One region of the Paenibacillus wenxiniae genome, then DNA from elsewhere that is predicted to be linked to it. Evidence: riboswitches for the same ligand, from Rfam matches in the RefSeq annotation. Region 1 holds a riboswitch; each other region holds the start of a gene.
The links. Region 1 has a riboswitch for cyclic di-AMP ahead of kdpF (K(+)-transporting ATPase subunit F). Riboswitches for the same ligand answer to the same signal wherever they lie in the genome.
Positions count from the first base shown of each region.

Region 2: linked by a shared signal. The riboswitch ahead of AAHF22_RS22420 (resuscitation-promoting factor) and the one ahead of kdpF (K(+)-transporting ATPase subunit F) in region 1 are both predicted to bind cyclic di-AMP.
Region 3: linked by a shared signal. The riboswitch ahead of AAHF22_RS22800 (C40 family peptidase) and the one ahead of kdpF (K(+)-transporting ATPase subunit F) in region 1 are both predicted to bind cyclic di-AMP.

Region 1 is NZ_JBCGUH010000002.1:198,170-208,683, reverse strand. Features, by position in the region: gene AAHF22_RS04075 (sensor histidine kinase) at 1-1,090, shown strand, start outside; gene AAHF22_RS04070 (universal stress protein) at 1,294-3,633, opposite strand; gene kdpC (potassium-transporting ATPase subunit KdpC) at 3,630-4,217, opposite strand; gene kdpB (potassium-transporting ATPase subunit KdpB) at 4,498-6,525, opposite strand; gene kdpA (potassium-transporting ATPase subunit KdpA) at 6,595-8,259, opposite strand; gene kdpF (K(+)-transporting ATPase subunit F) at 8,284-8,364, opposite strand; cyclic di-AMP (ydaO/yuaA leader) riboswitch at 8,683-8,870, opposite strand; cyclic di-AMP (ydaO/yuaA leader) riboswitch at 9,194-9,393, opposite strand; gene AAHF22_RS04050 (SMI1/KNR4 family protein) at 10,024-10,514, opposite strand, start outside.
Region 2 is NZ_JBCGUH010000022.1:40,293-50,806, reverse strand. Features, by position in the region: gene yabA (DNA replication initiation control protein YabA) at 1-340, shown strand, start outside; gene AAHF22_RS22450 (tRNA1(Val) (adenine(37)-N6)-methyltransferase) at 463-1,182, shown strand; gene rsmI (16S rRNA (cytidine(1402)-2'-O)-methyltransferase) at 1,179-2,084, shown strand; gene AAHF22_RS22440 (DinB family protein) at 2,143-2,607, shown strand; gene AAHF22_RS22435 (AbrB/MazE/SpoVT family DNA-binding domain-containing protein) at 2,970-3,224, opposite strand; gene AAHF22_RS22430 (HD domain-containing protein) at 3,692-5,014, shown strand; gene AAHF22_RS22425 (TatD family hydrolase) at 5,086-5,853, shown strand; cyclic di-AMP (ydaO/yuaA leader) riboswitch at 6,049-6,283, shown strand; gene AAHF22_RS22420 (resuscitation-promoting factor) at 6,601-7,716, shown strand; gene rnmV (ribonuclease M5) at 7,924-8,481, shown strand; gene rsmA (16S rRNA (adenine(1518)-N(6)/adenine(1519)-N(6))-dimethyltransferase RsmA) at 8,474-9,358, shown strand; gene veg (biofilm formation stimulator Veg) at 9,489-9,764, shown strand; gene ispE (4-(cytidine 5'-diphospho)-2-C-methyl-D-erythritol kinase) at 9,983-10,514, shown strand, end outside.
Region 3 is NZ_JBCGUH010000024.1:29,277-39,790, forward strand. Features, by position in the region: gene AAHF22_RS22780 (LuxR C-terminal-related transcriptional regulator) at 1-2,129, opposite strand, end outside; gene AAHF22_RS22785 (hypothetical protein) at 2,116-2,367, opposite strand; gene AAHF22_RS22790 (ATPase domain-containing protein) at 2,385-3,830, opposite strand; gene AAHF22_RS22795 (YwhD family protein) at 4,266-4,787, opposite strand; cyclic di-AMP (ydaO/yuaA leader) riboswitch at 5,549-5,687, shown strand; gene AAHF22_RS22800 (C40 family peptidase) at 5,697-6,170, shown strand; gene AAHF22_RS22805 (GNAT family N-acetyltransferase) at 6,471-6,977, shown strand; gene AAHF22_RS22810 (hypothetical protein) at 7,119-7,412, opposite strand; gene motA (flagellar motor stator protein MotA) at 7,614-8,423, shown strand; gene motB (flagellar motor protein MotB) at 8,407-9,258, shown strand; gene tadA (tRNA adenosine(34) deaminase TadA) at 9,679-10,218, shown strand; gene AAHF22_RS22830 (GNAT family N-acetyltransferase) at 10,223-10,514, shown strand, end outside.

The DNA.
Region 1 (10,514 bases):
TGCACAACACCATTCTGCCGGCACGGAGACGGATATCGATTCCATCTATTGTTCACCACTGGTTCAGTATGTATATACGTGCGATGGCATGCAGTTGCCTGCCGCCACATTGCTACATCTGATGCCACAGCTTGCTGTACGGAATGAGCACGATATGAATCATCTTATCCACTCCAAAGGTCTAGCTGCTGGGTCTGCTTCTGATGCTACTGTTCCCCAGGCGGATGTACCGTCTCTGCTCACGCATCCGGTTTCTGCTCCATTCGTACAAAAAGCGACATCAGCGAAAGGATCTCCTGCCAAACTGTATAAAGAGCTAGATTTTCTGTCGGTGATGAGTCATGAACTGCGTACACCCATGAATGGCATACTGGGCATGTCGCAGCTTTTGTTAGATTTGGATGGTATGGATGAGCAGCAGCTTGCTTATGCACGTATTATCGATAAAAGTACACGCACATTGCTGCTAATGCTGAACGATATTTTAGATTATGCCAAAATGGATGCGGGCAAAATGGAAATGGTATACGAGCCGCTGCATGTGGGAGCGATGATGGGCGAAGTGTTGGATGTGATGCTTGTCCGCGCCAGCGAGAAAGGATTGAATGTATCGCTATCCATTCATCCGCAAGTACCTGAGATTATTGAGGGCGATAGTAAGCGGTTGAGACAGGTACTGTTAAATTTACTGAGCAATGCGATCAAGTTCACGCTACAGGGGCATATTCATATTGCCGTCACGCCACACTCGCAAACGGTAGAAGGTGGATTGTTACAATTTAGTGTAACCGATAGTGGTATTGGCGTTCCTCATGAACAGATCGAGTATTTGTTCCAGCCTTTTCATCAATTGCATAATCCGATTACTCGCAATGAGGACGGAACCGGACTTGGACTTGCCATCAGCAAATGTCTGGTCGAGCTGATGGGCGGCACGATCTGGATTGAACCTCAGCCTGAACCAACGGGTGGAACACGGTTTGTGTTTACAGTTCGCTGGCTTGCACACGATCCTATACACGATGAAAGCGATAGGAATGGTACAGATCATGCAGATACAGCGCTACGTTTCATCCCTAAATTAAAATGATCCAGAGCGTCTGTGTACATTATTTTGCTGGAGTAGACCTACTTTGCGAAGAAATAAAGGACAGATACGCGTTTGTGTACACGCTCCAGTGTATTTGTTATGTATAGCATTCATTTATCATGATGATACACCTACATTAATATATGTATACGAATCATGCCTAAGCAACAAAAAGCCGTAGCTACAGGGTGACAAATTTGGTCTCAATCCCTGTCAGCTACGACCAGTACGTCCATATTCCGCGCTTCACGCAATACTTTTTTCAAAATCGATTCTCGTCCCCAGCGTTTCCAGCGTGGTGTGCTGGACTGTCCGATCACCATCTGAGTTGCCTCGTGACGCGTAGCTTGCTCATTAATATAGCGCGCCAGTTCCTTCATACTCATGCGACCGGTTCGATATTCAATATAAAATTCTCCGCCCAATCGCTGGGTGAGCTTCATTAATCGCTCTGCCTTACTACGCTCCTCTTCCATCATCGTACTCTCAGCTCCATCATGAATATACGTCACGACAAGCTTTGCCTTTAAACGATACGCTGTGCGAAAACCACGCCGAATGAGACGCTCTGCCTCGTGATCCAGCTTCACGCCGACAAAAATCACTTCTTCTCTACGCCACGGACCCCGTAGCGATGTATTGCGCTCCCATGACTCCAGCCGCTCATCCACATCATCGGCAACTTCTCGCAAGGCAAGCTCACGTAGCGCAATCAGATTACCGAGTTTAAAAAAGTGATTGAGCGACTGTTCAATTTTGGCAGCTGCATAAATTTTACCTTCACTTAGTCGCTGCCGTAATGTCTGTGGTGTCACATCGATCAGTTCCACCTCATCTGCCAGATGCAAAATCGAATCCGGCACTGTCTCGCGCACTCGAATGCCTGTAATCTGCTCGACCGCATCATTCAAACTTTCCAGATGCTGAATGTTGACGGTGGAAATGACCGAGATACCCGCTTCCAGTAGCTCGCGAATATCTTCATACCGCTTCGCATTGCGACTGCCGGGCACATTCGTATGCGCCAGTTCATCGACAAGTACCACCTCTGGATTGCGTGCAATAATCGCATCCAGATCCATTTCTTCCAGTTGTCGCTCACTGTATGAAATAAGCTGGCGTGGCATAAGCGGTAATTCCTGTGCTTGCTCCGCTGTTTCTTTACGTCCATGCGTTTCTAAAAGTCCGATCACCACATCGATGCCCTGACGAAGCAGCTCTCTACCTTCGCGCAACATCGTATACGTCTTGCCCACACCAGGTGCTGCACCTACATACACTTTAAATGTACCGCGCTTGATGCTCTCAATCTGACGTTTCATTTCATCTGAGGGCAGGCGGCGATACGTTTCCGGTTTTTTCACCGCTGCGGTGCGTGCGGGTAAAATGCGTTCCCCCTCCTGCTCCGCACGATCCGCCATCAGGAAAATGTCGATATGACGTGTGTGCAGCAGCAGTCCATTCACAATGGAACTGTTAATTAGCTCCTGCCAACGCTTTTGCCGGGAGTGTCCGAGTACGATTCGGGTCACCTGATGCTCGCGGGCATAGTTAACCATTTGCCGGGATAAGGAAAAACGTGAGCGAATGACAATTTCCTCAAATACGCCGCCGATCTGCTCGGTCAATTCTCGAAAAGCCCGTTTAAATGTGCGTTCTTCTGTTGACAGCTTCACACCGCGCTTGCGAAAGCAAGCGACAAGCAGATCACCGCTTAGCCGACGAGCAATCTGCTGTCCACGACGAATATAGATCGAACCATTCCAGTGATATTGCACCAGTACCATAATACGCTCTGCTGTGCCACTCGGTCCTGTTAATCCTTGTTCTGCACGATGCTTTTCCAGCAGATCGCCCACACCTTCAGCAACTGTTCGCAATGCCAACTCACGGAGCACCGCCAGATTACCACGTTCAAAATAAGCTCGATCTGTACTGCCGTTCAAATGCCCTGCCAGATCACGCTGTAAAATCACCTCAGGTGTCACATCGATTAACCTTACTTCATCCGCCTGTACGAGCACATCTTCAGGTACGGTGCATTCTACTTCTCGCCCAAGATAATGACGGGCAAGCTGCGCCGCACCTTGAAGCTCATACACATTGACGGTGACCATAATGCTAATCCCTTTGCTTAGCAAATACTGAATGTCTTCCCAGCGTGTGGCGTGCTCTGCACCAGGACGATTGCGGTGTGCCAGATGGTCAACGAGCAGTACCTCCGGATTACGGTGAACAATCGCTTCCACATTCAAATCCTTTTGCTCACACGCCTGTCCCTCCGCATCGTGCTTTATCCAGTGAATACTCGGAATCCGTTCCAGATCGCCAAGCTGCTGTACCGTCTCCGGTCGCCGTAACGTGGAAACCGCACATAATGCTACATCCAGTCCATCCTGCTTGAGCAGTTGACCGTCCCGTAGCATATGATACGTTTTACCGGAGCCGCTAACGGCTCCGATATAAATTTTTAATTTGCCCTGTTTGAGACGGGTAATCATCTCCAGCAATTCTTCAGGCGATTTGCGTCTAAATGTACTCATGAGTTCGAGCCTGCTTGTAATTGCTCCAGACCGATGTTCAGCTTCAGCACATTGACTGCCGAATTACCAAGCATACCGAGCTGTGGCGAAGTCGTCGTTTGTGCGATCAGAGCTTGTAGCTTGTCCTCGGATACACCGGTCAGCTTGCTAATACGGGGTACTTGAGCCAGCGCCGCTCCCGGGCTAATGTCTGGATCAAGACCGGAACCAGAATTCGTAATCAGATCCATTGGCAGTGAAGATACCGGCACATCCGGGTTTTGCTTTTTCCACGCTTCAATCGAAGCTTTCATCCGTTCGATCAGCGCTGGATTGGATGGAGCCAGGTTCGAGGAACCCGAACCGTTCGCATTATAATCGACACTCGATACCCGTCCCTGAAAAAATTGTGGATCTTTAAACTGCTGACCGATCAATTCGGAGCCGATCACCTGATGCTGGCTATTGTAGATCAAGCTACCTGATGCCTGATGCGGCATAATGAGCTTGGCGATGCCTGTAATGGCAAGCTGATAAATGACACAGCATACGATAAATAAAACCGCGCTCGTTCTAAGCGTCGTCCATACGATTTTCATAGGCATAATCTGTCTTCTCCTGTTCCTGATTGTGAATAAGGGCAGCCTGCCCTGTCCATCCGATATCCGATAAATGGCAGGCTACACGTCTGTTCACCATTTTGATAGCGTTTGGGATAGTTATTTACTTGCATGTTGCTGTTGTACTTATCCTCACTGCGCTTACTCGTTCATTCCATCGCTCTTTACTACTCGTATGCTTGGCTCTCTAGTAATGGTTTTCTAGTGCTTATTCTCCAGTACTCGTCCTCTGTTACGGATGCTTATCGATTCACTATACGATCGCTCAGACCATTACCTGAATTAGCATATCAATTAGCTTAATGCCAATAAATGGAACAACGACACCACCCAGACCATAAATGAACAGATTACGACGCAGCAACCGGGTCGAACTCATCGGACGATAAGCGACACCTTTCATCGCCAGTGGAATCAAAATCGGAATAATAATCGCGTTAAAAATCAAGGCAGATAGAATAGCCGACGTTGGCGAATGCAAATTCATCACGTTTAACACTTGCATTTGTGGAATAGCCACCATAAACATCGCTGGAATAATCGCAAAATATTTGGCAATATCATTCGCGATACTAAATGTGGTCAGACTGCCACGGGTCATGAGTAGCTGCTTACCGATCGCCACTACTTCGATAATTTTGGAAGGGTCAGAATCAAGATCGATCATATTGGCTGCTTCCTTCGCCGCTACCGTACCACTGTTCATCGCAATCCCGACATCTGCCTGTGCCAGTGCAGGTGCATCATTCGTACCGTCCCCTGTCATCGCAACTAGTTTGCCCTGTGCTTGCTCACGGCGAATAACGGCAATTTTATCCTCTGGTGTACTTTCAGCAATATAGTCATCGACCCCTGCTTCGCGAGCAATCGTTGCTGCGGTGAGCGGATTATCACCGGTACACATAATCGTTTTGATGCCCATACTGCGCATCTGTTCAAACCGTTCGCGCATCCCTGCTTTAACGGTATCTTTTAAATAAATCAGACCATAGATCACATCATCGACAGCGACTGCCAGTGGTGTACCCCCTGCTGTCGCGATGCGGTCACTACTTGCTTGCAATGAAGTGGGTACATGACCGCCCTGTTCAATGACCCAATTTTTCACAGCGTCTACCGCACCTTTACGTACTTTACGGCCATCTTTCAAATTCAGACCACTCATTCGCGTCTCTGCTCGGAACTCGACCACTTCTGCTCCATATGGAAGCTCCTGATCGATCGTCCAGCCTTGCTTTTTCATCAGTTCCAGCACGGAGCGTCCTTCTGGCGTTTCATCCTGCGCCGAACTGACGGCTGCCCAGTGCCCTACCTCCTCGGCTGTATGCCCTTCAGTTGGCACAAATTCGCTCGCCATCCGGTTACCGTATGTGATTGTACCGGTTTTATCGAGAATGATCGTATTAATATCACCGGATGCTTCCACCGCTTTACCCGACATCGCCAGCACGTTGAAACGAGTGACACGGTCCATCCCGGCAATACCGATCGCGGACAGCAGACCACCGATCGTCGTTGGAATCAGACAGACGAGCAGTGAAATCAGAACAGGAATTGGAATATGAATACCGAGATACTGCGCCATAAATGGTAACGTCACGACGACCATCAGGAAAATAATCGTTAAGCTAATCAGTACGGTATTGAGCGCAATTTCATTCGGTGTTTTTTGACGTTCTGCGCCTTCGACCAGACTGATCATACGATCCATAAACGATTCGCCTGGATCGCTAGTAATCCGTACCGTAATCTCATCACTGATGACCATCGTACCGCCGGTGACCGAGCTAAAGTCACCGCCTGCTTCTTTAATTACCGGAGCGGATTCACCCGTAATCGCTGATTCATCCACTGACGCAAGCCCTTTGATCACTTCACCATCACCAGGAATCATCTCTCCCTGGCGAACGACGACCAGATCTCCTTTACGTAAAGAAGTCGATGGCACGTCTACGATGCGATCGCCTTCCAGCTTACGTGCGGTAATTTCCTTTTTCGTCTTTTTGAGTGAATCTGCCTGTGCTTTACCGCGTCCTTCCGCGAGTGCTTCGGCAAAGTTAGCAAATAAGATCGTCAGCAGCAAAATAACCGCTACGGCAATGTTAAAGCTTGCCGATACCGAATCACCAAATGCCCCCGGTACAAACACGAGTAGTAAGCTAATTAACAGACCTATCTCGACTACGAACATGACCGGATTTTTCATCATTAAAACCGGGTTTAATTTTACAAAGGATTGCTGTAATGCTTTCGTTATCAGATCCCGGTTCATCACGGAAGCTTGATTTTTCATTGCTGATTCCTCCACCTGATTATCCTCAAATAATATGCTTCACCATCTGTATATGTGCTTTTTTAACATTTAAAGGGTCAATTGCTCAGCAATCGGGCCGAGTACAAGCGCCGGGAAGAAAGTTAACGCGCCGACAACGACAACCACCACGATAAATACACTGCCAAACAGCGCCTGATCGGTACGCAGCGTACCACTGCTCTCCGGCACAGGTGTTTTCGCCAGCATGGAGCCAGCAACCGCAAGCAATGTGACCATCGAGAAAAAGCGCGCAATCATCATCACAATCCCGGTCGATATGTTCCAAAATATCGTATTATCGCCCAATCCTTCAAACCCTGACCCGTTGTTAGCCGCAGATGATGTGAATTCATACAGCGCTTGCGTCAGACCGTGGAAGCCCGGATTCGAGATCGTATTCGGAAATACCATCAGCGCAATCGTCGTTGGCGCCAGCACAAGTAGCGGCTGAATGAGTAATGTGACCGCGATCAACTTCATCTCTTTCCCCTCTACTTTACGACCGAGGAATTCAGGTGTACGTCCAACCATCAGACCGGATAGGAATACTGAGATCATCGCATACATAAGCACATTCATCATACCGACACCTGAACCGCCAAATACGGTATTAAGCATCATATTACTCAGGGCGATCATACCGCCGAGCGGTGTTAAAGTATCATGCATCGTATTCACGGCGCCGGTCTCTGACGCTGTCGTTACGACTGAATAGAGCGACGATTGTTCAATCCCGAATCGTACTTCTTTCCCTTCCATCGAACCTGCACTTTGTTGTAATCCAAGCTCATTGATCAGAGGGTTCCCTTGATGCTCTGCATAGAGCGACGAACTGAGCATAATCAAGAACATGATTGCCATCGATACAAACAGCACCCGTCCTTGCTTCGGATTACCAACGATACGCCCATACGTGAATGGAAGCGAGATCGGTACGAGCAACATCAGAATCATTTGTAGCATATTGCTAATGGCATCAGGATTCTCAAATGGATGCGCCGAGTTAGCGCCGAAAAATCCACCGCCGTTATTACCCATTTCCTTAATAGCAACAAAGCTGCCGAGCGGTCCCATGCCAATCTGTTGCTGGGTGCCTTCTAATGTAGTGGCTGTTACAGACGTTTGTAACGTCTGCGGAACCCCCTGACTAATGAAGATCAGGGCAGCAACAACGCACAATGGCAGCAAAATACGTGTAATCGCCCGCACCAGATCGACGAAAAAGTTTCCCATTGGCTTTCCGGCAAGACCACGCATAAACGCAATCGCTGCGGCAATCCCTGTTGCCGGTGAGACAAACATCATGAACACAATGGCAGACATTTGCGAGAACAGCGACAATCCGCTTTCACCGCTATAATGCTGTAAGTTCGTATTCGTCAAAAAGCTAATCGCTGTATTAAATGCCAGCTCTGGACTCATCGCTGGAATGCCTGCTGGATTCAGCGGCAACTTATCCTGTAAACGGAAAATGACATATACGATCAATGCCATAACCGTATTGCTGACAAGTAAAGCGACAACATATTGCTTCCATGTCTGATTATTTTGCCGGATACCACCCAGCTTATACATGATCTTTTCCAGTGGACCGAAGAAACGATCCAGCTTTCCCGGTGTATAATCAAATGCACGGGCGATATAAGCACCCATTGGACGCGCCAGCAATAGCGCAATTAATAAAGTTAAGGCAACTCCGATATATGCGAACATACTCACTCACTCTCTCCTGCCTGTTTAAAATTTTTCCGGATAGATCAGGGCATAACACAAGTACACTAGCAAGCCTGCAATTATAAGCCATAATAGCCAGATCATTGTTCTTTCCCTCGCTCTCCGATCACTCTGGATGACCAGATGCCCAGTCCGCCAAGCGCGAATGCAATGAGTAAAATGAGCACAATCATTAAAATATCCAACATGATTTCTTTCCCCTTCAGCATGAACATGCGTAAGATTAAATTTGATGGTAGATAATGTTCAAGTTGCCAATCGAACGATTTTGCGTCAATAAAAGCGAAATTAGGCGCAAAAAAAGAAGCCTCGGTAAAAATCGAACTTTTCACCGGGCTTCTTCCGTGTGTAACCGATCAGACACATCGATATGTGTAGACCAGAATGACGTAAGCCGGATATAAGTTCTTCCTGAATCGCTGACGAGGTTAGCTGTCGGGTTCGGGCTGGAAGATTGCCCGTTCCGGCGATGCCGGAATTCACCCCGTGTCAGACCGCTTGCTCCAAGCTAGTTCTGACGATTGGTTCCCCCGCTTTCCTGTATGCGGTACGTAAGCACGAACCAACAGGAAATTAAGCGTACATGTAAAAGAGCAAAGATTAAATCCATACAGCGAAAATCGCATAAGCAGAGCGAAAACGAATCTATCATCGTATTGCCCGTAATTGTACAGCGTTCAGCAGTTTGAGCGTACATATTCATACTGTCCAGGTGTCACATGACATAACGGCCAAATCGACTTCTACCGTTTCAAAAAGTACATGTATCGTTCCATTCGTATCGTGCGTGCACTGCCATTGCAATACTATATTCCGTCCATTTCGTCTGACTTCAGAAGCTGATGAGCGTTAACAGGGCATAAGAAAACACAGAGCGTGTATACCCTGTGTCATGATGGCACAAGTTCTGCACTCCTCTCCCGACCTGCGCTTACGAGGTTAGCTGTCGGATTCGGGCGGTGAGAGTCGCCCTACCATCAGCGCCGGTCCCATGGTTACCGGTGCTGACGGATTCACCCCATGCAGACGGTCATCGGCTCTCACACCTTTGACATGCTGCGAATTGGTTCCCCCGTTTTCCGGCGATAACCGGAAACTCAGCAATAAGAACAAGAAACTTCTGAAATTCAATTGTTTGATCTGGACAAATACCGATTTGCATCTTCACGCTTCCTGCTGGACGGATCGCCGGAACAGTCTGGCTTAGCACCGCTGTGCTTTCCTGCTGTTATGCGGTTCTACCAGCATAGTAGAAGTCGTTGCAAGCGCAAATCTCTAAATCCTGAAATGTATATTACTCCTGTAATTCCGAAGTGTAAAGCAGATCAAAAAGGCAAAAAAAGCCGTGATTTCCCACAGCTTTCTCTTTTGAAAATGCAGACGAGGGATACCTCCCTCAAGCTCTTTTTTACTCCCTATATCGCTCATCAGCTTAGATTTTACATTACATTTCACCATTTTCATCTAGCTTTTCATCCAGTTTCGCAAATCGATATGTCATTATTCACATTTGCAAAAACGAGGCGATCCGAGTATTTGTCAGCACATCATTATCGATAGTAAATACCTGCTATTGTGCTGCTATGTACGGTCAGCGCTAATATTAATCTAACGATACTCACGATCGAAAAAGACGTTATTGCGTATAGATTATTCATCTGGTTTGTGTGCAATGTGCATTTATTTTATTTGCATTTTCCATCATATAAAACCCGTCCGCTCATACGCCGGACGGGCTATTATTTACATCGTATAACGTCGATCATACTGGATCGAGAAACTCACAGGTTGCTTAAACGCTGCCTGTAGCAACTCTACATCGTTCTCATTTCCTGTAAAAGAAGACAAGGCACTACACTGTGCGATTGCTTCAGGATTCGCGATCATATTATCGCCTGCTAGCTTAAGCTTTTGCAAAGCAGGTAAGGAAGAGAGTCCCGAAATATCGTTCACTTCAACATTAGCCAGCGTCAAGCTTTTTAGATAAGTAAAATGACTTATATAGCGCATATCGCTCCAGCGAACCCCTGTAACGGTCAGCGATACGAGTGACAGGTTAGCAAGTGCTGCCCACTGTTGTTCGCCCCACTGCTGTGCATCGATTATAGTCAATTGCTTCAGCTGCTTTAACTGGCTCATAACGACAGCCTGCTCCGCATCGGGAGTAGAGATGGTCAGACATTCCAACGTTGGGATATGAAGCAACGGTGTATAATCTGTTGCTGGAATCCGCT
Region 2 (10,514 bases), on a different contig from region 1:
ACAGATGAACCATATGCACGGGGATATGGGAAGGCTCAAGCTGGCAGTGAAGGAACTATTGGAAGAAAACCAGCGCCTGACGATTGAAAATGAACAGCTGCGTCGTGTACTGAAAAAAGAAGTACCTGGCGAGCCGGAGCTGACTAATGCTCAGGCGGTTGAAATACTGGCTGATTCGGATCTGCATAATCATCCGTATCCGGAAGTGGTTGGAGAAGGTTATGACAATCTCGCCCGGCTGTATCATGAAGGATTTCATATCTGCAATGTATACTATGGCCATCTGCGTACGGAAGGCGACTGTCTGTTCTGTCTGTCATTTTTGAACAAATCCGAATAATACGAAACAAAGCCGCAGATGCACCTGGTCTGCGGCTTTATCGATGTAGAGGGGAAACCGGGAAAGTGGAACAAAACAACAAGCATGAGCAGTATTTGGAATGGCTACAGCCTGGCGAGCGGATGGACGATCTGTTGACCCACAGGCTGCATATTATTCAAAGCCCTGAGGTGTTTAGCTTCTCCATGGATGCGGTATTACTGGCACGCTTTATAGCGGTTCCACCACGCGGCAAGGTGATGGATCTGTGCACCGGCAATGGCGTCATTCCGATCTTGCTTAGCACGCGTACCGCGGCGTCTATTGAAGGAGTGGAGATTCAGGAGCGACTGGCGAATATGGCAGAACGCAGCGTAAGGATCAACGAACTACAGTCACAGATTACGATCCGCAATCAGGATCTGAAGGAATTACCGTTACAGGGTGAGCATGGTACGTATGATGCTGTAACGGTGAATCCACCGTATATGCCAATGAACGGGAATGAAGTGAAGCTGAATAGGCATCAGGCGATGGCACGTCATGAGATCGGTTGTACGCTGGAGGACGTGGTGCGCACCGCTGCCGGTCTACTTAAAAATGGCGGTAAGCTGGGAATGGTCCATCGTCCGCATCGTCTGGTCGATATTATGCTTATGATGCGTCAGTATGGCGTAGAGCCGAAACGGATTCGATTTGTTCATCCACGTCGGCACATGGAAGCTAATATGATACTCGTTGAGGGCATGCGCGGTGGCAAGCCGGAAGCGCGTGTACTGCCGCCATTGATCGTTTACAATGACCAGAATGAATATGTGCCGGAAATTATGGATATTTATTACGGGCAAAAGGAGTCGTTATGAGCATACAGGTACAAAAAAGCTTTGCCGCTGCATCAGAGCCATCGCATGAACCAACACCAGGTACATTGTATCTGGTCGCCACCCCGATTGGTAATCTGGAGGATATGACGTACCGCGCGGTACGCACTTTGCAGGAATGTGATATTATCGCTGCCGAGGATACACGGCAAAGCCGCAAGCTTTTGAATCATTTTGAGATTACGCCGCGTAAATTAGTCAGTTATCATGAGCATAACAAGCATAATAGCGGACCAGAGCTGATTCGTTTGATTGCGGAAGGGCAAAATCTGGCGCTAATTAGCGACGCGGGCTTGCCTGCCATTTCGGATCCCGGTCAGGAGCTGGTACAGCTGGCTGTAGAGCAGGGGATTGCGATTGTGCCGATTCCAGGAGCGAATGCGGCGTTGTCCGCGCTGATCGCATCAGGACTGTCGACCAATCGGTTTACCTTTATCGGCTTTCTACCACGTGATCATCGTGGACAAGCAGACATATTACAAGGGGCACGTGCAGCGGAAGGCACGCTGTTATTGTATGAATCTCCGCATCGAATTATCAAAACGTTGCAAGCGATTCTGGAGCATGTCGGTAACCGCCGAATCGTGCTGGCACGTGAATTGACCAAACGGCATGAGGAATGGCTGCGATCTTCAGTCGAAGAAGCGCTGGCATGGCTGGAAGAGCATCCACCACTGGGCGAGTACTGTATCGTGCTGGAAGGACAACCACAGGAAGAAGCGATTGCCGAAGCGAATGAATGGTGGCAAACGTTGTCGATTGCCGAGCATGTTGCGCATTATGAGCAGACCGAGCAGCTATCACGTAAAGATGCCATGAAGCGTGCGGCGAAAGATCGTCAACTGTCGAAGCGTGATATTTATCAGGTATTGCTGGACGAGTAGAGCGCTGGCAGGTGGCTGTGTGACCCACTGACTTTACACCAATGGATGGGGCTTTTCCATGAATGATAGCGAGAGACTTCAGCAGCTGGTATTGCGTGTTCAGAACGAATTGAATCGTATTCCTGAAGATGAATTTAGCGCTAAGGTTCATGTTACGAAATGGTCTAAAAAAGAAATTGTCGGTCATCTATGTGATTCAGCAATGAATAATTATATGCGTTTTGTCAAAATCGCTTTGTCTGAGCATCCGATTCAACTTGAGGGATATCATCAAGTTCGCTGGGTAGAAATTAACGATTATCAAAATAGTTATGATGCCAATCGCATTATTCAGCTCTGGTTCCATCTGAATATGCAGATTTCTAATATTTTGGCACAGATTCCAGAAAACCATTATACAAAAGAAGGTATATTAGCTTCTGGAGAAAAGGTAACATTAGCCTGGCTTGCTAATGATTATATTGAGCATATGATCCATCATTTCCGCCAAATTTTTGGTAATGAACGTATCGAAATGATTTGAGCAGGGTTAACCGCTTTGGCATCTGCGTTTTTTGTATATATTCTGATTTATAAGATACGAGAGAACGGATCGAATCATCGCCAAGCGACCTATATATTATATAGAAGAAACTCGATCAGGATTGCCCATTATGGGCATGGATTAGAGTTGAAAAAAAGGAACTGGAGCGATCGCTCGGGTTCCTTTTTTAGTGCTACATTGGATTAGTATGTGAAAATCGGTATAATGTCAGATAGAGAAAACAATAACAGAAAGCAAAAAAATACCTTTACCCGAACAATGTCGGATAAAGGTTCAAGGAGATATAAAAAGGTTAGAATTAATAAAATTTATGGTGTTCGTTCCATTATAGCTTATTTTAATTATTTTGTCACAGGAACTGGAATTTCGGAGATGCAATCGTTACAAACGATTTTGCCTTTGAAGTACGTTACGTTCTCAGCATTACCGCAGAAGATGCAAGCTGGCTCGTATTTTTTCAGCATGATGCGCTCGCCGTCAACATAAATTTCCAGAGCGTCTTTTTCACCAATACCCAGTGTACGGCGCAGTTCGATCGGAATGACAACGCGGCCCAGCTCGTCTACTTTTCTTACAATACCAGTTGATTTCATCATGATAATCAATCCTCTCAAATGTGTTTTTATAATAGTCGTTAAGTTCGCTTGTTAAATAGAGTTCGTAACGGCTGTTCCCGATCTACAGAAATGAAGTGAGCTATACGATCAGCTACTATACTTCTCTAACTGGTTAATGCCAGGATGCAATTATTGAACAAGCATTCATGTTTTAAATGTCATCTTTCGACAAAGTTCTATCTTTTATGATATTCATAATACCAACGTTTCCCAAATCAGTCAACATAAAAATTGCATGAAATTGCCTATTTCAGCATGAAATTTTAAAAAAATTTCGTTGCTAAGGGGTTTTTGGACATATTTTTACGATATGATAAGTGAATACAGGATTTGTCGATTTGGAAATCATTGCTGATCATATAACGACACTGTTCGACATAATTGACATAATTCTATTTTATACGATTCAAAATACGGGAATCAAGTTTTGCAAAGGAGCGTTATGTATGAAACCGCTACAGCCTTTGGATGAGGAAAAAGTATTCAAGGACCCTGTTCATAATTATATTCACGTCCAGGATCGATTAATCTGGACATTGATCAACACCCCGGAATTTCAGCGACTGCGCCGCATTCGTCAGCTGGGTACATCGTATCTGACGTTTCACGGTGCGGAGCATAGCCGCTTTTCGCATTCGCTCGGTGTATATGAAATTACACGGCGTATCATTTCTCAATTTGAGCGCAGTGGATACGAGGATTGGCCAAGTGAGGAACGTATGGTGGCGCTCTGTGCGGCTTTGCTGCATGATCTGGGGCATGGACCGTTTTCCCATTCTATAGAAGAAGCATTTGAAATGAACCATGAGGAATGGACGTGTCGCATCTTATTAGAAGATACTGAAATTCATCGTGTGCTGGAGGAAGTGGAATCTGGCTTCTCGGAAAAGGTCGCTGCGGTCATTCGTAAAGATTATGAGAAGGCGGTCGTCGTTAATCTGGTGTCCAGTCCACTTGATGCGGATCGGATGGATTATTTGCTACGTGATGCATATTTTACAGGTGTGAATTACGGGACGATCGATATGGATCGCATCATTCGTGTGCTACGCCCGCATAATGGACGTGTCGTCGTCAAAGAATCCGGTATGCACGCGATTGAAGACTATTTGATGTCACGCTATCAGATGTACTGGCAGGTGTATTTCCATCCGGTGACACGCAGCTCGGATATCGTATTGCGTCATATTTTTCAGCGGGCAAAAGAACTGTTCAATAGCGGCTACAATTTCACATTTTTACCACATCCTTTGCCTGCCTTGTTCCGAAATGAATTAAATGTAAAAGAATATTTGCTGCTGGACGAAGCGCTGGTGCAAACGACATTTATGCAGTGGACGCTTGAAAAGGACGAAATTCTCGCTGATGTGTGTACACGCTTTATGGAGCGGCGGTTATATAAATATGTAGAAACCGAATTAATTGACCTGGATATGATCGATCAGATTCGTCATGAATTTGAAGCGGCAGGATTGCATCCACAGTATGATCTGGAAATCGATTTCCCGACCGATTTGCCGTATGATGTTTTCCGTCCGGGTGATCCGAAAAAAGAAAAACAGATTTTGCTGCTGGATCGTCAAAACAAAGTACAGGAAATATCGGAGGTATCCGATATCGTGCGATCGATCAGCGGTATCCATCGTGGCCGGTATCATCTGTATTTTCCACAAGAGAAGCTGGAAAGGGTAAAACACAAGCTGTCACCGCATGTAGCGGACATTTTCGAAGACAAGCTGGGACCTGCTCAAATGGAGTTTGAAATATAAAAAATGTATGAAGCCAATAAAAAAGTTAAATAAGTATTATGCAAAAAAGCGTGTAAAGGAGAATGTACCTTATGTTATTTGATACACATACACATTTGGATTCCAAAGATTTTGATGAGGATCGCAAAGAAGTGATCGAGCGTGCCTACAATAATGGGGTCACTCGAATGGTGAATATCGGATTTGACCGTGAGACGATTCCGACGACGATGCAATTAGTAGAGGAATATGATTTTATTTATGCGGCAGTCGGCTGGCATCCAGTGGAAGCGATCACGATGCAGCCAGGTGATCTGGAATGGATTGCATCTTTATGCAGTCATGAAAAAGTAGTCGCGATCGGTGAAATTGGATTGGATTATCACTGGGATAAATCGCCAAAAGATATTCAACATCGCGTATTGCGGGAACAAATCGGATTGGCACGCGAGCTAAAGATGCCGATTGTCATTCATAATCGGGAAGCGCATGAAGATATTGTTCGGATTTTGCGGGAGGAAAAGGCAAGCGAAGTGGGCGGCATTATGCATGCGTTTTCTGGCAGCTGGGAAACGGCGCAAATGTGCCTCGATATGGGCTTCCATATTTCGTTTGGCGGACCGATCACCTTCAAAAATGCGAAGCAGCCAAAAGAGGTGCTAAAGCAAGTTCCAATGGATCGTTTATTGTTGGAAACAGACTCCCCTTATTTGACTCCACATCCTAATCGTGGGAAAAGAAATGAGTCTGGATATGTGCGTTTGGTCGCAGAGACAGCCGCCGAGCTTAAAGGGGTAAGTCTGGAAGAAATTAGTGAAATTACTACAAAAAATGCGTTGGCATTATTTGGCATTCGGTGAAATCGAGAGCAAAACCACTAAAAAACCGAGCTATTCCGATATATGAATGAATTTTAACGAAAAAATGCAGAAATGTTACAAGTTTTTAACTACTTTTTAAGAAAAACGGAGTTGCCTCTCGCTTTACAGTGAGGTTGTGTTCGGGATATCATTTCATCAGTGATTTAATCTTCGTGTTCATACACGAGATTCCATGATTCGGTCTCGCTGAGTTTCCTACATAGGAGAACGGGGGAACCAACAGCTGTCTTCATTCACTTTAAACCAGCAATACCGGAAGACAGATTGTGTGATTCCTAATACAGGGTCTTTGGGGTGAATTGAGGCTACTTGCGCCATGAGCGAAGGACGTCTCACAGGGTACCAGCTACACGCAGTAGTGCTTATCCGAACCCGACAGCTAACCTCGTAAGCGATGCAGAGGCAACCTCTCATTTTCTAAGTTTCCATTGGACGTACAATGTCGGGAAGCCACGGAAGAGTTGCTCTTGCACTTTTCCCTAGGCTTTTTTGTTTTGTGCAAAAGGAAGTAAGTGAAAAAGAGAAGACCCGGTTTTCACTATCGGGGATCGGTATGCCGCTAGGACTGACCATGGCGCAGGCATCTTTCAACTAGAACGAAGTACCGCAATGCGCTGGTATTTCATCGTGATCATTTTAACGCCTGTGGAAATTCTGATATAGTCGCGTCTATTATACAGTTTCTTTATAGCAAGACGGCGAGACTATGTAAGGAGGACGGAAGAAGTGGGAATTGCTCCTTTCAAAGAAACCCATGGTTCACGCTCATCCAGCATGTCTTACGCGCTGCGTTGGAAGCAAAAAAATCTACGCTCTGTACTGCTCACTTCGCTGGCAGTTGTTGTGGTTATTGCCATGGCACTCTGGCTCATGTACATGCAGGCAAGCAAAAATATTTATGTCGTTATTGATGGCAAAGCTCAAATGGTCGAGACCCATAAGCTACAGCTATCCGATTTGCTGGCTGAACAAAATATTCAAGTAGCACCCCAGGATAAAGTATCAATGTCTATGAACGGAGCAATCCAGGATGGCGACAAGGTATACATTAACCATGCGGTTGCTGTAAATCTTCGCGCTGACGGAGAAATCAAACAGGTGTACACAACAGCCAAAACGGTTGGTAGTGCACTGGATCAGCTTAACATCAAACTCGGTTCCAGAGATAAACTGGACCCCCCTGTCGAAGCAGCCGTGAAGCCGGATATGGACATTCGGGTAACGAGAACCACTTCGATTACAAGCAAACAGGTCGTGGAACTCCCTTACCAAACGATCAAAAAGAACGACGGCGATTTGCTAAAAGGCAAAACCAAAGTTATTCAAGAAGGTCAAAATGGTAAAGTAGTCCAGTATATCGAAAAAGTGTTTGAAGACGGCGAATTCGTCTCCAAGCAAATGGTCAAGAAAAAGACCACCGCTGAAGTGAAAGACAAAATCGTAGCGATTGGTACGAAAAAAGAGGAACCGAAAGCTGTAGTAGTGAGCGAATCGGTTAGCTCGGACTCGTCCAGTTCCGATTCCGACAAAAACTTCTCTTATGCCAAAGTATTAAATAATGTGATGCTGACCGCCTACTCCTCTCAGGAACCAGGGCTGGGTACACGTACTGCATCTGGCACGCGAGTGACAGAAGGACGCACGATTGCTGTAGATCCTAGCGTCATCCCAATGGGATGGTGGGTATACATCGAAGGCATCGGCTACCGCCGTGCGGAAGATACCGGCAGCGCCATTAACGGCAATAAGATTGACGTATATATTGATAGCCTGAGCCAGGCAAGAGCATTCGGACGCAAGACCGGTTATACGGTCTATGTGATCGGTCCGGTAAAGCCGTAAGATCACGGTACAAATCGGTTGCCTGTGCTGGCAGGACTGTTATAGGATATAAGCATTATTAACCACGAGCGTATATGAACCAACCGGAGAAGGGGATGATTCCCCTTCTTTTTGTTTGTTGTTTTGTTATACTAAGGACAATATGAATACGATCGAGGGGAAAAGGGATCTGTATGCCCCCGATCCAGAAGGGAAGCGTACCATCCATTGATTAAAGAAGTCATTGTTGTAGAGGGACGGGATGATACGGTAGCGATCAAGCGTGCAGTGGAAGCCGATACGATCGAAACCGGTGGCTCGGCGATCGGGCCGCACGTTATTCGTCGTGTACGTTTGGCACAGGAGCGCAGAGGCGTTATTATTTTGACCGATCCGGATCATGCCGGAGAGCGGATACGTAAAATCGTCTCGCAAAAGGTTCCGGGCTGTAAGCATGCCTTTATACCGGAAAGCGAAGCGACGCTAAAAGGCGATATCGGTGTGGAAAATGCCTCGCCTGAATCGATTCGAGCTGCTCTGGCGCGTGTGCATACCGAAATGCCAGAAGCAGAAACACTGATCGACTGGGATGATCTGATCACGACCGGACTCGTTATTCATAAACAGGCTGCGGCACGCCGGATGAAAATGGGCAATCTGCTCGGGATCGGTTATGGCAACGGCAAGCAGTTTTATAAACGGCTGCGTATATTTGGGATCACCCGTGAAGAATTCGCGGCAGCACTTTCACAACTTGAAGCGGAGGAACAGCAATCCAATGAATGACAGACACGATATCGCTACGCCGGGACGGACGAAGGAGATTATTAATAAACATGGCTTTTCGTTTAAAAAGAGTCTGGGACAGAACTTTTTGATCGATAGTAATATTTTGAATAAAATTGTCGATGCAGCCGATTTGAATGAACAACGGGGTGCATTAGAAATCGGACCGGGAATCGGTGCATTAACAGAGCGTCTGGCACGTCAGGCGCACAATGTGACCGCGGTGGAGATTGATCAACGCCTGCTGCCCATTTTGCGGGACTCGCTGGGCGCATACGACAATGTGCATGTGCGTCATGGTGATGTGCTTAAGGTGGACTTGCAGGAGCTGTTCCGCGAGGATTTTGCGGAAGTGGAGAAGGTGAGTGTCGTTGCCAATTTGCCGTATTATGTCACCACACCGATTCTGATGAAGCTGCTGGAAGAGAAGCTGCCGCTGGATAATATCGTCGTGATGATTCAGAAGGAAGTGGCACAGCGTATGGCAGCTGCGCCGGGCGGCAAAGATTATGGCAGCTTGAGCATTGCTGTGCAATATTACTGTATACCTGAGCTTGTATGTATCGTGCCGAAAACGGTGTTTATTCCACAGCCTAATGTTGAATCGGCGGTCATTCGCCTGAAGCTACGTGAAGAGCCACCGGTACAAGTACAGGACGAGCAGCATTTCTTCGAGCTGATGCAGGCGTGCTTTGTACAACGCCGTAAAACGATTGCCAACAACTTGAAAACACGCTATTTCAGCGGTAGCGATCGCCAGCAGCTGGAGCAGCTTCTAGCGCAGGCAGGCATCGAGCCATCCCGTCGCGGAGAAACGCTCAGCATCGAAGAATACGGACGTTTGAGTGACGTATTTTTGGCAGCAGGCATTCGATAAAGTTAGCTTTTTAGCATTCCACAAAAAAATCATTGACAAAATAAATTTTGTGTAGCATAATTTAATATTTGATTGACATTTCTTTTCCTTTTTGTTACAATAGGGAGTAGGAAAAGAGGTGGTTGTGAGCATGGCTAACAATGCGCTTACCGAAATCAAACGCAATCTTGATGCTCATGTAGGGCACAAAATTACATTGCGCGCACACGGTGGTCGGAAAAAGACCATTGAACGTACCGGAATTTTGGAAGAAACCTACCCTTCTGTTTTTACTGTTAAGCTTGATGATGAGCATCAAACTTTTGAACGAGTGTCTTACAGCTACGCAGACGTATTAACCGACTCGGTTGAAATCACAGTTTGCGAGGATGATTCCCATACAAGCATCGAGTATGCAGGGAATTGAATAACTGTTTTATGATAAGGCAGTCTTTATCTCCTGCGGGGGTAGAGACTGTTTTGCTTTGTGAATAGACTTTGCAATTCATTTTTTCTATAATTGGAGTATTCGTGGCTATACATAGCTACCTGTAATTTGCGTAGGATAGATGGACAACTGTTCATCACCATAAGCGGATACAGTAACCATAAGAACGGACGGAATGTTGAAGGTGGAGGAACCTCATGAAGCTATATGAAAAAGCGCCAGCCAAAATAAATCTGATGCTGGATGTGCTGCACAAACGCCCGGACGGGTACCACGAGGTAGAGATGATCATGACGATGGTCGATCTCGCCGATCGGTTAACGATTACGGAGTTGCCCGGTCATACGATCAAAATATCCAGTCAGGCTGGTTACATCCCTCTGGATGATAAAAATTTAGCCTATCAGGCTGCGAGTAAGATCAAGGAGCGTTACGGCATTCGCCAGGGCGTGCACATTCATATCGACAAGCAGATTCCGGTTGCCGCCGGCCTAGCAGGAGGTAGCAGCGATGCAGCGGCTGCCCTGCGTGGATTAAATCGACTGTGGAAGCTGGATATTCCTCATGAGGATATGATGGAACTGGGTGCTTCGATTGGCTCAGATGTTCCATTTTGTATTACAGGCGGTACAGCGCTGGCGACAGGGCGTGGCGAACGGCTGACGCCACTGCCAAGCCCGCCGGATTGCTGGGTCATTCTGGCAAAGCCGCCGATCAATGTATCCACAG
Region 3 (10,514 bases), on a different contig from region 1:
TGCTCACTAATAAAGAGCGTAGCGGCAATTTCTTTATTGCTGGATGCCTTCACTACTAGCTCCAGCACTTCTTTTTCACGAGGCGATAGGCCAAACTGCTTTACGATCGCTTCCAGGCCGCGACCCTCTGCACCTTCCGACGAGACAGGGCGAGTAGCCACGGCAGGCTTTTCTTCAACCAGACTGATTTCCGTTTCCAGTGTATGACGGCTCAGTACAAACAAACGGAACTGGCTAATCAATCCTTGATCAATACCGCCAATCGGCAGATCATTAACGACACGCATATCATCATCAGCAGATGCCGCGATGGCGAAAGCAAGCGCCATAATCTGACCTCCACGGCAATACGACTTGCCTGCCGGCACTGACTGATTATCCTGTATAAGCCTATAATCCTCAATCATCTCGGCTTCCTGCTGGAACAGATGTGGGAAGCTACGCAGCATATTCGGATCGGAATAAGACATCAGACAGGCGCGACCGATCATATCAGCCTCATCCTTCGTAATACCGCCCCATGTCGCAAACTCCTGCACAATTCGCTGTGCATCGGCAGTCAATTGATACAGCGCTACATTCCACTCGCGGATCGATTCGTGCAAAATCTGCGCAAAGCGATTGCTATTGGACATGTACTGCTGGCGATCATATACCGATTTCATCACCACACTGCCCATCATAGCCAGTGCCGACAAAATCTCGCGACATTCTTCGCCTTCCTGCTCACTGCTCACTGCCACTGCCAGCACCGCACGTGTACGATTTGCATACACGATTGGATACTCCAGCATAATCGCAAATGGTGTACTGTGGTTAATATAGTAATTGGCTGCTGGCTGCTCACTATTTTCCAGATAGCGACGCGCAATATCTTTCGCATACGTCTCGCCATTTGGACTTTGCATGCCGCGTGCAACCATCTGAATTTTGCCATCTTCGGATGTACGGTGGACGACGATCGATGCAGACGGATTCCACACCAGATTAAGACTCATATCGACCAGCATAAACATCACGCGCTGTGCATCCTGTACCGACACGATCATCCGTGACAGCTCAATCAGCGGCTTAAATCGTTGCAGTTGTTTTTCCATCTTCTCATACGTGAGGTGGTTAGCGATATACCAGCCCATGAGCGAGATCATCGTCTCTTCAAATTGGAAATGTAGCCCTGGAATCGAACGCTCCTTATAGCTCACGCCAAACAGCAATCCGTACACTTCATCATCGTAACGAATCGGGAAGCACTGCACTTCATGAACTTGAGGCACCCCTTTTTGCAAAAAGAAATTGCTGCGTGGATCGCGTTCTACATTCGTCCAGCGCGATGGCTGCGCGCTCAGCACGGCCTGTCCAAGAAAGCCTTCTCCGTCATGGAACACCGCACCGTTCAGCTCTGGTGCAGCTGTACCCATGCTATTAATGACCGTATACTTGCCAGTTCCGGTGCGTAGCGCAAAGCCGAAAATATCCGCCAGATCACTGGATGACAGCACAATTCGCGTAATTTCTTCAATCGGGTTTACAGCCGACTGCTCCGTAACGAGTGTATCACTCAGAGCGACCAGTCGATCTGTTAAGCGCTTCTCCTTATAACTCGATTTCAAAATTAACGACATCGCTCGTGCCAGTCGCGTAATTTTCTCACGTTTAAACAGTTCTTGCTCAGGCGTTATCTCTCGGGTCTCATGCACCCAGCGCTGCATCGCCTCAAAAAAGCCAGTCGACACATCCGCATCTTGCTGTACAAAATTCGGATGAGACAATACCGATTCGCGCGTACCGGTCTGAATCAAAATTCCTGCCCAAATATAAAAGCTGGGCGAGAGCGGTTCCAGATTCACCGGTGCAATCAGCCAGCGAATACCCGGCACCCATTGATCCGATAGTAACGTTTGCTTGATCCCCTGTAACTTGCCAATCTCCTGCTGCATCAAGCGCTGCATTTCATCGGCATGCTGTTCAAATATAGCAGCATGGCTCAAATGTGAAGGTGCGGTCATCAAACGTCCTTCATGATCGGTCACTATAATGAATAGATCGGTTAACTGAGCATACGTATCCTGCAACTCCTGACAAACGTCTCTTATATCACTAACGATCCCTGTTGTATCAATCATAGGCATTCAGATCCACTTCTGTCTGCACATATGGCGCCCTGTAGCGGTAAATAGCGCGAACACCATCACCATTCTTTTCAAGGATCGACATATCTGCCAGACGATTTAGGGCGCGCTCGGTGATCTCTTGACTGCGGCCCAGCCTCTTCGATAGGCCACTACATGTTTCGATCGCATACGGATTATTTTCAAAAAATAAAGTGCATTCCATTTGTAACGTAATTACATCGCTTTCTGCTACCATAAGGTCCCCATCCCTCCTTAGATCAGTTGCACAAATGGTTCATTGGGTGCGTTCGCAATAATGTGCGGCGTAGACACACGACCGCTAGGGGATTTGGTAACCTGAAGATACTGGTAATTGCCATCTACCCACGTACGAATAACCCCATTACATGTACGCTCCAGGAATGAAGCTGTCTCTGTTCCAATCTCCGCAAAGTTGCAATGCACAACAATCGTAATACCAAGCGAACGCCAGGTAGACATTTCTTCGGCAAAATAACGCAACAGGAAGTCGCGGCCACGCTCGGAAATGATGGTGTTCAGGTCGTAATAGATAAACCAGCGTCGATCACACGTATCCTCGCATTCAAAAATGGGTCCCAGCTTATCATTTAATACCTGTGCGTAATCTTCATTCGCCACCTTATCTACGCGAATCATCGCTTTTTCAAGATCGGAATCGACGGCTCTGCGATAGTGCTCAATAAAAAATGCTTTTCCTTGACGTGCCGATTCCCGCAACGATACACCAAACAGCTCAATCGTATCGGCAAATGTATCCAGTGGAGTATTACCCGACATTAACGCCACCGTGCAATCATCATCTCGTAGGCGCTGGGCATAGATCGAAGACATCAGATAGCGATAGTTCGCTTTACTATTCGTATCGATCATGAATACGCTACCGCGAGGAATACCGCCGCCAAGCAATTCATCCAGTGTGTCGATACCTGTAGAAAATACTTCCTTTTCTCGCGTTAACGTTTTATCCTCAGCCATCGACAGAGATGGAACGATGTAGACACCTTCATTCATAAACTTGTAGGTGTGCTCGCCTTCCATAATGCGCGTGCCACGCATTTTCAGCACCTCAATGGTACGCTTACGGTATTTTTCCATCAGCGGCTTGAGGGAGAGCCTGACAATCCCATCGCATATATAATTTTCAAAAGGGATATTCATTTCGCTAAGCTCCGCATATTCGCGGATAAAGAAAGACGTTAGATTGTGCTTACGCATAATATTGCGAATCGTATATACATTATTGCGAACGTGTTCACTCGCGCTCACCATACGGAATAAGCTGATACTATCGATCACTACACGCTTACAGCCAATCTCGTTCACTACCGCTTCAAATATACCGTTAGGCTGTAGCATCTGATCCAGTAAAATATCTGGCTCCATGCAAATAACGCGCAGCTTATTTTCCCGTTCTAGCTGACGCAAATCCCATCCAAATCCGCTCATATCTTCGTAAATTTGCTCCGGTAATTCTTCAAATGTGATGTACATTCCTGGCTCGTTGAAGTTGATCGCACCTTCTACAAGGAACTGCATCCCGATCGTTGTTTTACCGGTTCCAGGCTCGCCCTCGAGAATAACTACAGCTCCCGGTGGGATACCGCCATGCAAAATCTCGTCGAGTCCAGGGATACCTGTACGAATAGCACGTGTCTTAATAGCGTTTGTGTTAGGCATATATTGCTCCCTCCATCTGTAGAATAATTTTAGTCACGCAAGGGTTAGCTTTCTTACGAAGACGACTGTACAGCAATTATAACAATGGATAGCACATTAACAAAAGCTATTTTCCAATTTAAAAACGAGACTAAAGGTTTAATAATTTATACCCTATTTTTCCAGAAGATGATAATATTTTCTGGTGTTTATCATAATATTTTAATGAAATTGCTAAATTATATCCCAAACCCGTGAATATAACATGCATAATCATGCATCGGCACTGGAAATTGCGCTGGAAAAGTCTCTCTCGGATAGATTACATACTCGATAAACTGAATCGTAACGATCCATTCGTATTTCTCCATAAAAATAGCCGACTGCTAGCTTCATGCATGAATGGCAAAAGCTATAGTCGGCCTATGATCTAATTCATAATTGTAACACGCCAGCTCAGTTGTCCAGAGCCTGCTTCAGCTCATCGGAAGAACGATCCCACCATTCTTCATTATGGCTAACGAGCAATGTTTTCAGGGCGGCCTTCTCGTCTGGACCAAGCTCACTCAGCATAATGCGACGCTTGATCGCATAATCCAGCTTATTCACATGGTCAGCGAGAATTTTCCAGCCTCGTTTATTCTCCTCATCGATGATCATCTCGCACGCCGTCGCTCCAGCGTAGCTTCCGCCTTCAGGCTGCTTGTCTACCGCAACCCAGACTAGCCATACCTGACGTCCGCCCTCCAGCTCATCACGATTTGTGAGGAACTTGATGCCACGCTCGACTTTACTTTTGGCATGCATCGCCCCGATATCGATTTTAGCCTCGCCATGATCGATAATAATAGGAGAAACGTTATTCAAGTTAATGGCACCTGCACCAAAACCTTTATGTTTACTGCTCTTTTTGCTACTGCTAATAATGTTCAAGGACATCGATTTTTTAGCCGGTTGAGCCGATTGATTTTGATCCATATTTTGATCCATGTTGAAAAATACTCCTTTTCTGTTCATAATTTATATTTGCTGCCGATATAAAAAAAGCAGCGTTTCATAGTTGTAACCCTTTGTACCGATAGCTGCTGCATGTCTGTCTACGGCTTCTATCCAGCGTGATGGATGGGCAAGCTTCAAATGCTCACTCTACGCTATATAAATGATTTCTATATAGAGAACATTCCTTATATAGAGGTAAGCAGCATCGATAGTAAGCTAGCTGTAGCTTTTAGCTGCGATATGAAGACAGATGTCATGCCTTGCAGCATCCATGCCATAAACAATGAATTTCAATATTAATTGTAACATTATTGTAGCGGATCAGGCGTGAAAAACCAATGAAACTCCTGGCTGTCCTAGTGTTATACTATAGTAGTCACGATTTGATATCGCTGACAGCCCTATCAAAGATGACAAAGTAAACGGATAGCCGAGTAACTTTTATAGGTCTAATTGCATGCTCCAATCGCAATATACGGGATTTTTCGACTAAAGATTAATTTTTTTAATAATTATAATCCCTTTAACGGCGCGGTTTTCACGATGTTGCTCACAAAGATGACAAGATTTTTCACGCAAAAAGTGCACAACAGACATTGCCAAAGTAAAAAACCTTTGTTAGAATAAACCCAGCAAGTTTTTAGTAACAACTTTGTAAACTTTAAAAGTAAGCTTGTAACTATTGTTAGAGAAGCCGAAAATTGTCGTAAAAGTTGGATATCGTCTTACGGTGCATTAATCAAAGTGTGAAGCCAAATTTCGTGGCACCGGAAAGCGGGGGAACCGTTTTGGGTGAATTGATCTTGCAAGAGAGGGATCATAGGGGAGACCTTCTACCGAATCCTTAAGCTAACCTCGTAGGCATTGGAAGGGGACAAACGATTTAACATGAAAAAGAAACTAACCGCCGCACTCATGGGATTCGCAATTGCATTTACTGTTATGGGGAACAGCAGTGCACATGCAGATTCCAGAATGGACCAGATCATTGAACCAGCAATGGGAACACCGTACCGCATCGGGGGAACAACGTTCAACGGTTTCGATTGCTCCGGATTCACTCAATATGTATTCAGTAAAATGAACATTGATCTGCCGCGTCAATCCACGTCGCAATATCAGGTAGGCGAAGCGGTAAGCAAAGACGATCTGCAAGCTGGTGACCTCGTATTCTTCAACACGACTGGAGCAGGAGTTTCACATGTAGGCGTTATGGTAAGCAGCACTCAATTCGCACACGCTTCTACATCGAAAGGTGTACGAATTGATAATCTTAGCATGGACTATTACGCTGACCGTTTTGTCGGTGCTAAACGTGTAATGAGCAACTATGCTTTTGACACTTTCGCTACAGATAACTAATTTGACTATTATGCAACTTTGACAACAACGTATCGACTACTATATCGACCGCGAAGGATTCCCGCCAGAATCTTTTGCGGTTTTTTATTTTGCGTGGCGCTTTGTATCTGTATACTATATAAACGAAACGAACTTGAGTTAAGTTACACGTTAGGCAAAAAAAGTTAAAATAAAAATAAGGTAACCCTATAATTATGTCTACTTATAATTACCCGCGTATAAATTATGGTAAACACATTTTCCAATATTTATTTTGTAATTTTATTGTATCTATTGGATAAAGCCGAAAGGAGATTTATGATGCAGCCTGCATGTGTACTGCCCTTTTCCGTCGTATCGATGAGTACCGAGCATGCTGCTCTTATTTGTAACTGGCATTACGATCCGCCCTATAATATTTATGGCTGGTTGCCGTGGGAGCAGATGCAGCAGCTAGGAATCGAATTTGGTGATCCGCAGCTTCGTGAGCAACAGTATGTTTCCATTCTCGATGCTACAGGTGAGCTATACGGCTTTGCTCAATTTTTCCCGCTGACCGGCACGATCCGACTTGGAGTGGGTATGCGACCTGATTTATGCGGATACGGTTATGGTGAATCGTTTATGCGTGCGATTACTGAAGCCGCTATCGCTCGCAATCCGGCGGCAGAGATTGATCTGGAAGTACTCACCTGGAATCAGCGTGCGATTCGCACCTATCAGAAAGCGGGCTTTCATATTACCGATACGTACAGTCGCCGTACACCCGACGGAATGAAGCCTTTCTACTGTATGGTGTACGATACAACCCTTACCGAGCAATCCTAATATCACTGCATCAATCCAACATCATCATATGAAATGAACAAAGATCATATGAAATCAACAAAGGCCTACCCGAGTGAGCGTATGTTCATACGTTCTTGCTCTGGCAGGCCTTATCTATACGAACAACCGCGGGTGCTCGCTTTAAATTAACGATACAAACGTCATTTCAGTCTCGCCGATCAAAATATCGATTCGATGCGTATCCGCAGCATAGATCACGATACCGCTTCCCACCTGAATCGTCGGCTCGGAGCCAAGTGCATAAAACAAATCTTCTGCCAGCGCCTCCTGTACTTCGCGCTGTTCGTCTGGATTTAGCGCTTGCCATTCTTCCGATGACATCTGAAAAAACAGATAACTATCCGGTATCATATTTAGTGCTGTCGTTAAATCGGTTAGAATCCCTTCATAATCACGTCCATGCTTAACACCCATACTCTGCCTCCCCTCAATCTGTCGATATTGTTACATTTACCAACTTCTTTCCATTATAACTCAAAAAAACTCTTAACATTGCATCATATTCTGTCGATAAAAAAGTATCAGCGATTTAAGCAATCCCATCATGCAACTCCATCATTCCATGGAAGAGAGTGGTGTACGCACTACAATATATACTCACGGACGAGGTGTATTATGCAAATTTCAACAATTATTGGCTTAATTGGAGGGATCTTATCCCTGGTAGTCGGGATGATCCTCAAAGGAGCCCCACTGGTCAGTCTGGTTAACAACCCGGCGGCTTATGTTATTATTTTGGTCGGTACGGCAGCTACAATCTTTATGGCATTTCCGATGAACGAAGTAAAACGTGTTCCCAAGTTGTTCGGTATCATTTTCAAAAACCAGACTTTGCTTGATAAAAAGGAACTGGTGCGGATGTTTATGGAATGGGCTTCGATCACACGCCGCGAAGGTTTGCTGGCGCTGGAGTCCAAAGTCGAAGAAATCGACAATTCTTTTCTCCGTAATGGGATGCGGATGATTATTGATGGTAATGATCAGGAGTTCGTTCAGGACGTACTGATGGAAGATATCAATGCTACAGAAGAGCGTCACCGTTCCGGCGCGCTTATCTTTTCTCAAGCAGGTATGTATGCGCCAACGCTCGGCGTACTTGGGGCGGTTGTTGGTCTGATCGCCGCGCTGGCTGACCTTAGTGATATGGAGAAGCTGTCTCACGCGATTGCAGGTGCATTTATCGCGACGGTTCTCGGTATCTTTACCGGTTATGTACTGTGGCATCCGATGGCAAACAAGCTGAAACGTATGTCCAAAGCAGAGGTAGAGATCAAGCTCATGATGGTTGAAGGTCTCCTATCTATTCAATCCGGCGTATCTACGATGGCGATTAGCCAGAAATTAGCTGTATTCCTGACGCCAGCCGAAAGCGCAGAACTTGATGCTGATCAAGGAGGAGGTGGCGCCGGTGAGCAAGAAGGGTAAACGACACGAGCCTCATGAGGAGCACGCGGACGAAAGCTGGCTGCTTCCTTATTCTGACCTGATGACCCTACTGCTGGCACTGTTTATTACTCTATTTTCCATGAGTTCACTGGACGCTTCCAAGTTTAAAGGAATGGCTGAAGCGCTTAATGCTGCTTTTACCGGCGGTACTGGCGTAATGGATCAAACTTCACTAGCACCGACCCAGGGCAAAGTGACAGGTAAAGGCGAACCGGATAATACAGCAGAAGCGGCTACACCGACCGATAGCAAATCCAAAACGTCGGCGCAAAAGCTACGCGAGCAATTGCAAAAACAAGAACAGCAAGATCTGGAAAGTCTCAAACGCAAGCTGGATCAATATATTAAAGAAAACGGGCTAAGTTCTCAATTGACGACAAAGCTGAATCAGTCCGAACTGAAAGTAACGATCAGTGATAACACACTGTTTGCTTCCGGTATGGCTACCGTTAAACCGGAATCACGCCAGCTCGCCAAGTCACTTTCTACCATTTTGCAAGAAATTCCGGGTTATGATGTGATCGTATCCGGTCATACGGACAATATCCCGATCTCCAATTCGCGGTATACGTCCAACTGGAACCTCAGCTCTGATCGCGCACTTAACTTTATGCAGATCATGCTGCTTAACAAAAACCTGGACCCACGCAAATTCAGTGCGATTGGATATGGCGAATATCGTCCTATCGCGGATAATAGCAATAATGTAGGTCGCGCTCAAAACCGTCGTGTCGAAGTTGCTATCGTACGTAAATACGCGGACAACGACAACGATACTTCACTACAATCGATCGTGAATAACAAAAATAATTGATTTTGCATATCCTCTTATCATAGGATGCTGGCTATTGTGCCAGACATAACAAGAACGGATACCAGGCGGTATCCGTTTTTTGTGTTTATTTTGCTTCTTTATTTTACTTTTTATAATGCACAAATTTTTATAATATCCAAAACCTCTTATACTGTGATTTGTGATTATAGATTGAAATGATAATCGCGATTGCCTACAATAAAATACAGATATGCTCTACCTATTATGCTTTACCTGTGGATAATTATTTTCGATTTGCAGATGAAAATTTAGACGTAGTCAAGCGAGACATTCAGCATACCGTGCGGCTTAAGCCCCATTTTTTATACTACTATGCTTCATTCCATTATTCATCTTTCACAAAAAATAAAAGTTATCCACAATTTTGTCCACAAGCTGTTAACAACGAATATTTGTTCGATGCACAAGTATAAAACGTATCCACAGCAGAAAGAAGGTTTTGTCATTTTGATCGTACAACATCAGCAGTGGATGAAGGAAGCTATTGCCGAAGCGCGCAAAGCTGAACAGCTTGGCGAGGTTCCCATTGGCGCCGTCATCGTTAAAAATAATGAGATTGTAGGACGCGGCTATAATTTGCGCGAAACGACCCATGATGCTACAGCACACGCCGAAATTCTAGCCATTCGCGAAGCAAGTGAGCGGCTTGGCTCATGGCGTTTACTGGACTGTACATTATATGTCACACTAGAACCGTGTCCAATGTGCGCTGGAGCCATTGTGCAAAGCCGTATCCCGACTGTCGTGTATGGTACGACCGATTTAAAAGCAGGCTGTGCAGGCACATTGATGAATTTGCTGCAAGAGCCTCGCTTCAATCATCGAACCGAAGTTGTAGATGGCATTATGCAGGAACAATGCGCAGCGCTACTGACTGACTTTTTCCGTGAACTGCGTGTTCGTCTCAAGCAAAACAAGCAGCAGCGCAAGGAGGAATAAGGGGATGCCTATTCATTTGCAAGATGTGAACAAGCAAATCTATGTGCGTTTATTGAAACCGGAAGATGCGGAGGCGCTATTACATATGCGTTTGCAAAGTCGACACGATAACCAGCGCTATGAGCCGCAGTATCCGGATGAATTTTTTACCAGAGCAAGCCAGCTCGATCTGCTATATCGTCGCCATCAGGAAGCAGCAGAAGACCGTGGTTATCTGTTCGGTATTTTCCTCCAACAGGATGACACATTGATCGGTACGATCTCGATTAGCCATATTGTGCGAGGTGTCGGACAAT